One region of the Colwellia sp. 6_MG-2023 genome, then DNA from elsewhere that is predicted to be linked to it. Evidence: predicted binding sites of a transcription regulator. Region 1 holds the regulator's gene; the other holds the start of a gene.

Region 1 (3,430 bases):
ATGAGCATTATTTATTTTTTAATTCCAATCGCGGTATTACTAACAGCACTGGGTATTTATATGTTCTTTTGGGCAGTAAAAACTGAACAGTTTGATGACCTTGAAAAAGAAGGTATGAGTATTCTTTTTGATAATAAAGAGGATGATAAAACAACCAAACAAAGTAGTGATAAACCTGACAGTACAAATCATGGCTAACAAAGTCAGCAGTTCTCATAACGGTAACTAACTCAATGAACCTAGACTTATTCTCCGCATTTGTAATAGGATTACTTGGCTCAGGGCATTGTATTGTGATGTGCGGTGGGATTACCACCATGCTCACTTCAGCCCTTCCTGAGTCAAATAAATATAATAATCAAATACCTGTTAATAATCAGAGACCTATTAAGCACTCAACAGCATCCTCAATTACTCGTAGTAAAACCGCCTTAGTAATTTTATACAATATTGGTCGTATTTCTTCCTATGCTTTTATCGGCGCAATTGTGGGATTTACCGGCTCTATCGCGGCAAAAAATATTGGAATGCCACTTGCTGGTCTACGGTTAATTTCGGCAACCTTTATGATCTTACTTGGTTTATATTTAGGTCAGTGGTTGATGTGGTTAAATCGAATAGAAGCCCTAGGTAAGCATTTATGGCGTTACATATCACCTTTAGCCAGTAAAGCCATCCCTGTAAATTCACCAATAAAAGCACTTACTCTTGGCGCCATTTGGGGCTGGTTACCTTGCGGATTAGTCTACTCAACCTTAACTTGGGCACTGGCAAGCGGTAGCATATATACTGGGGCGAGTATTATGTTCTTTTTTGGCTTAGGTACTCTTCCCGCACTGTTAACTCTTTCTATTGGGTTTAGTAGCATTAAAAATACTTTAACTAAACCATCGTTCAAAAAGATAATGGCGTTAGTACTAATAACCTTTGGTATTTATAGTTTTATTGTTGCATACCACCAGATGTTCTAATACCATAGCATTATCCTAGAAATTAGAGTAAATACATAAATGAAAATTTACCCTATTCCTATAAAATAAATGAGTAGCCTATGTTAAATAATAGTTCCCCTGGTGCACAGCATATTAACTGTCAAAACTGTAGTGTTAGTGAACTTTGTCTACCTTTTACCTTAAATGATCAAGAACTTAATACGCTTGATCAAATTATTGATCGTAAACGTCCTTTCCACAAAGGTGATAAAATATTCACTGATGGTCAAGAAATGCAGGCGCTTTATGCTATTCGTTCTGGTACATTTAAAACTTTTACCGTTAATGAACAAGGTGAAGAACAAATCACTGGCTTTCACTTAGCTGGAGATTTACTAGGATTTGACGCTATTGCCGAATCAGAACATAAAAGTTTTGCTCAAGCTTTAGAAACATCGATGATATGTGAAATTCCTTACGATAATTTAGATACTTTATCTAATACTATGCCAAAACTTAAGAAACAAGTTTTACGCTTAATGAGTAACGAGATTAGAACCGATCAAGAAATGCTTACGTTGTTGAACAGAAAGAATGCCGAACAACGTGTTGCTACTTTTTTAGTCAGCTTAAGCAAACGCTATCGTGCCAGAGGTTTATCAGCCAATGAATTTCGCCTTACAATGACACGAAGCGATATTGGTAATTACATTGGACTTACCGTTGAAACAATCAGCCGTTTATTAAATCGTTTTCATAAAACAGGCTTAATTAAGGTTGATGGTAAACTTATTACTATCATAAACCTCAATGAACTTGTTAATTGTGCCGAACTTTAGCTCCTCAAAGGCTTTCTAGCGTTATAATTTATAATGCTTGTTTTAAATCCCTTATACTTTGATTTAAAACAAGCATTAATCTCACACTTTTGATATAAATTACTTAAGCTTTAATAAAGTTTAACCAATGTATAACAACAGGGAGAATTATCATGAAAACCTATCAAAAAATTCTAGTCGTTATCGACCCATCAACTGATGAACAAAAAGCATTACAAAGAGCAATAGACTTAGCTGCCAATATTAAAGCAAGTGGCGGTCAGGTGGAAGTAACTGCTTTTCTAAGTATCTTTGACTTCTCTTATGAGATGACTACTATCCTTTCCAACGATGATCGTGGCGCTATGCGACAATCTGTTATTAAAGATAAAGAGCTTTGGCTAGAAGGTATTATAAGTAATTTAAAGCCTGATATTGATATTAGTAACTTAGTTGTTTGGCATAATCGCCCTTTTGAATCTATTATTGAACAAGTAATCCAAAATAATTACGATCTAGTCATTAAAGGGACTCATCAACATGACAAATTCAAATCGGTAATTTTTACTCCTACTGATTGGCATATATTGCGTAAATGTCCATGTCCAGTATTATTAGTAAAAGAGCATGAATGGCCAAGCAATGGGAACATACTTGCAGCAATTAATGTCGGAAGTGATGAAACAGAGCACAATTCACTTAATAATAAAATTACTAAAGAAGCAAAAAAATTAGCACAGCTGATTCAAGGAAACGTTCATTTAGTAAATTCATTTCCTGGCACACCTGTTAACATTGCAATTGAAATACCAGAGTTTAACTCTAGTGAATACAATAATACTATGCTGCAACATCATAAAAAGTCGATGGCAGCACATGCGACTGAATTTGAAATTGATATCACTAACACTCACGTTGAAGAAGGCTTACCTGAAAGAGTCATTGAAGAAGTCGCGGATAAAATTGATGCTGAGCTAGTTGTGCTAGGCACAATAGGCCGAACGGGTATTTCTGCAGCATTAATTGGTAATACCGCAGAGCATGTCATTGACCAACTTAACTGTGATGTACTTGCGCTAAAACCTGAAGGTTATGTGTCTCCGCTACAGTAAAAGTATTTTCTCATACTGAAATCAAAGACTGAAAGAGGTATGTAACCTTTTTCAGTCTTTATTAAGCTAATATAACGTCGAAATAATCCCCTTTCAAACAACTTTAATACCACTTTAAACTTTTAACCTATGATAGAATTTACCATCGAAAATATAATATCTAATGTGATTAAGTGGTAAGTAGTTTTTAATGAATACTCAACAAGCTATTAGCAATAAGCTAGAAAAAAAAATCAGACACCTAACAGGCAAAGCCGTTTCTGATTACAACATGATTGAAGAAGGCGATAAAATTCTTTGTGCCATAAGTGGAGGTAAAGATTCTTTCGTAATGCTTGACATCCTTTTACACTTAAAACGTGTAGCGCCCATTAAATTTGACGTTATAGCTGTCAATCTCGATCAAAAACAGCCTGGCTTTCCTGAACATATACTACCTAATTACCTCGAAGAAAAAGGCATTGACTACTACATTATTGATAAAGACACCTACTCAGTAGTAAAACAAAAAGTACCTGAAGGAAAAACAACGTGCGCTTTATGTTCAAGACTCAGAAGAGGATCATTA
Region 2 (3,430 bases), on a different contig from region 1:
TAGAAACTAAATAAAGCGAATTATAGATAACGTTAGTTACCAAGCATTTGATTATATATGCACTCTCATTGCAAAGCCTGATTCTTTATCAGGCTTTTTCTTTCAGTTTTATACAAGTGTTAACTTTAAAACATGATACTTGGCTAAGTTAAATAACCCGAGAAAAACGTTGTTGGTTAATATGCTTTTTCATATAGGCATCAAAGCTCATACAAATATTACGGATAAGTAATCGAGCTTTTTGCTCAACTTTAATTTCTTTCACATTATTTTCAACTAAACCGTCTTCAATAAATGATGTTAATAACGGTAAATCTTCAGCAAAATAGTCATCAAAGTTGATATTATATTTTTCACTAATCTTTACTTTGCTAACATAAAGGTTACACATTAACTCTCGAATAACTTCACCACGTAAAATATCATCGTCAGTTAAACTAACGCCACGCTCAAGTGCATGTTGTTGGCTTTCAATCGCGTTATAATAGCTTTTTAAGTCTTTAGTATTTTGACCAAACGAACGTCCAATATTGCTGATCGATGACACGCCAAGCCCCAGTAAATCACAACCGCCTTTGGTAGTATAACCTTGAAAATTACGATGCAAAGTACCATCACGTTGAGCAACAGAAAGCTCATCATTCGATTTAGCGAAATGATCCATACCAATAAAATCGTAGCCATAACTACAAAGTGTTTCTATTGATAACTTCATTAAGGCAAATTTTAGTTTTACATCAGGCAGCCATTCATCACGTAACTTACGCTGTGCAGCAAAGCGACTTGGTAAATGGGCATAGCTGAACAATGAAATACGATCAACGTTCCACTCGTGCACTTTGTCTAAAGTATTTTTGAAGTTTTCTAAGGTTTGATGCGGTAAACCATAAATTAAATCGACATTAACAGACTGAAAACCTACCGCTTTTGCATGACCAATAAATTCACCAATAAACTCGGTTGACTGCACACGGTTTATTGCTTTTTGTACTTTTAAATCTAAATCTTGTACACCTAAGCTTAACCGGTTGAATCCTAATGAAAATAAGTGTTCGGCTAAATCCATCTGAATTTCGCGAGGATCAATCTCAATACTCATTTCTAATTCATCAGAAAAATCGAATTTTTCTTTTAATAGTGTCACCAAGGTTGTAATTTGTTTATGTGTTAAAAAGCTTGGTGTACCACCACCCCAGTGTAGCTGTTTAACTTTATACTCATTAAATAATGGGGCTTGTAGGGCAATTTCTTGCGCTAAATAATCAAGGTATATATCAGCTTTATCACGGTGGCGAGTAATTACTTTATTGCAACCACAGTAATAACAAAGGGTATGACAAAAAGGAATGTGCACATATAGCGATAATTCACGGTTAGATGAATCTTTTACCGCTTGAATAAAGTCATCATGCTTGAACTCATCATTAAACTCTAACGCAGTAGGATATGAGGTATATCTAGGGCCGCTGGTGTTATATTTACTGAGTAATTGATGATCGAAAAATTGACTTGCTTGCATGATGTTACCCGTAATTTATCTAAGCTAAAGCGATTAATAACGCGTATTATACTTAGATTAATTTCGAGTTTATTGATTCAACACAAGCAATGATCGAAATGTGTAAGTTATTTAAACTTGCTTCTTATGTTAAATAACCCACATTAATGTCTGTAGTTACGTAACTGAATTTGAAGCCTTTAAGGCACTGATTCTTTCTGTGACATACTGTTTCAATAAGCCAAGATCTGTCACAATATCATCATGTAATTTTGCTTCACTAGTCATACGTTGATAATCTTCTTTCATCCGCTGTTTTTTATCGAGTTTTTTTCTATCACCAAGAATTGAAAGGTGCTTTATTTCTTCATATTGTTGAAATATCGCAGGAAATTGTTGGGATAATTCACTGCTCAATTTTAAAGAATCAAGTAATACTGACAAACGCCAACATCCCTCACTAAAATCACACTGCTCTTCTTGCATAGCACGTACAATGATTTGCACACTAGCAAGTATTTTATCATCATGCTTAGCTAAGGCTTGCTGACGCAGTAGTTCATTTTGCTGTTGGGCGCGTTTTTGTACACTCAATTGTTTCAACAATTTACCTGCATAAAATGCTAAGCTTAAAACGATAATTACCGCAACAACAACGGCAATAAACCAGTAGGGATTCATATTCATTAACCTTAGCTATTATGTTATTTAGTTGAATCAGGTAAAGTGGAATTGTCTAACTTATCCCATAAATCTTCTTCAGAGCTAATGCTCGTGTTGATGATTTCGTCTTCTTCATCATCTAATTCAGCGCTTATTTCTTCATGACGTTCCATCATGTTGTTAAAGTAGTTAACTTCTTCGTGCGTTAAATCGATACCATCTTCTTGTTTAGCCAAAATAACTTGTAACTGCTCATCTTCTTCAATATTAGCTAATTCTTGCGCTAAACTAAGCTCCACATCAGTATCATCATTTACAGAACGTAATGCGGCAATAGGATCTTGTTTCGGTTTACTGGTTTTTACTTTAGCTTTAACTGGCTCATTTTTAGCTGGCTTAACAGGAGCGCCTAAATCGATAGCTTTTTTACTGCCAATGCGAGGATCTTTATTCAGATTAGCCTTTTGCTCTAAATTATTATCTAGCTGTGCTTCTTGTTGACGGTTACCCGGCTTTTTACCTGTTTTTTTACGCACTCTTTTTTCAATATTAGATAATTCAACTTTACTTAATTTGGCTTTCGCTGTTGGCGCGCCACCTGGTTTTCTAGATTTTTTTGTACGAGACATGAATATGATACTTTTTTAACGATTAATTGCGCTATTTTACGCCATTAACCGTTAAAAAGTAATGGATAGTTTCTAGTTTTGGATAACCGTATGAATGGTTTTGAATAATGTGCTTTTCTAACTGCTTTTATTCATGCAACCAAGCGGCATGTCGTGGTGCTTTTTTGGTTTTCGACCACTCTTCAACCATATCATAACCCACACGATTCAATTCTTTATATTGCTCTGGCGTACCTGTGTTAGCAGCTAACTCTAAACGATGCCCGTTAGGATCAAAAAAATAAATTGACTTAAACACCCCATGATTGACTGGCCCTAAAACATCGACACCTTTACTTTCCAATGTTTTTTTTGCTGAAATGAGTGCTTCAACACTTTCAATACGTAAGGCTAAATGTTGTACCCAAGCCGGTGTATTTTCATCTCGTCCCATATCAGGCGAGTTGGGAATTTCAAAAAAAGCGAGCACGTTTTCATTGCCAGCATCTAAAAAGATATGCATGTAGGGATCAGGCGCTTTAGTCGAAGGAACTTCATCTTCAGCAATTGCTAACACTAAATCCATGTTCAACTTATCTTTATACCAATCGGTTGTTTCTTTGGCATCTTTACAGCGATAAGCGACGTGGTGAATTTTTTC

What was found. Region 1 encodes FNR, which switches genes on or off when oxygen is low (the NO sensors DNR and NnrR bind a similar motif). Its sites were predicted from a motif close to TTGATCTAGATCAA; they were not measured.
Region 2: the regulator FNR is predicted to act here: its motif matches at 1,592-1,605, upstream of hemN (oxygen-independent coproporphyrinogen III oxidase).

Annotation. Positions count from the first base shown of each region.
Region 1 covers NZ_JAUOPP010000006.1:62,557-65,986, reverse strand. Annotated here, with positions in the region: gene ccoS (cbb3-type cytochrome oxidase assembly protein CcoS) at 1-198, shown strand; gene Q4503_RS05665 (sulfite exporter TauE/SafE family protein) at 234-971, shown strand; gene fnr (fumarate/nitrate reduction transcriptional regulator Fnr) at 1,052-1,771, shown strand; gene uspE (universal stress protein UspE) at 1,924-2,862, shown strand; gene ttcA (tRNA 2-thiocytidine(32) synthetase TtcA) at 3,053-3,430, shown strand, end outside.
Region 2 covers NZ_JAUOPP010000018.1:95,947-99,376, reverse strand. Annotated here, with positions in the region: gene hemN (oxygen-independent coproporphyrinogen III oxidase) at 149-1,519, opposite strand; gene Q4503_RS12495 (DUF2489 domain-containing protein) at 1,676-2,179, opposite strand; gene yihI (Der GTPase-activating protein YihI) at 2,203-2,790, opposite strand; gene Q4503_RS12485 (VOC family protein) at 2,918-3,430, opposite strand, start outside.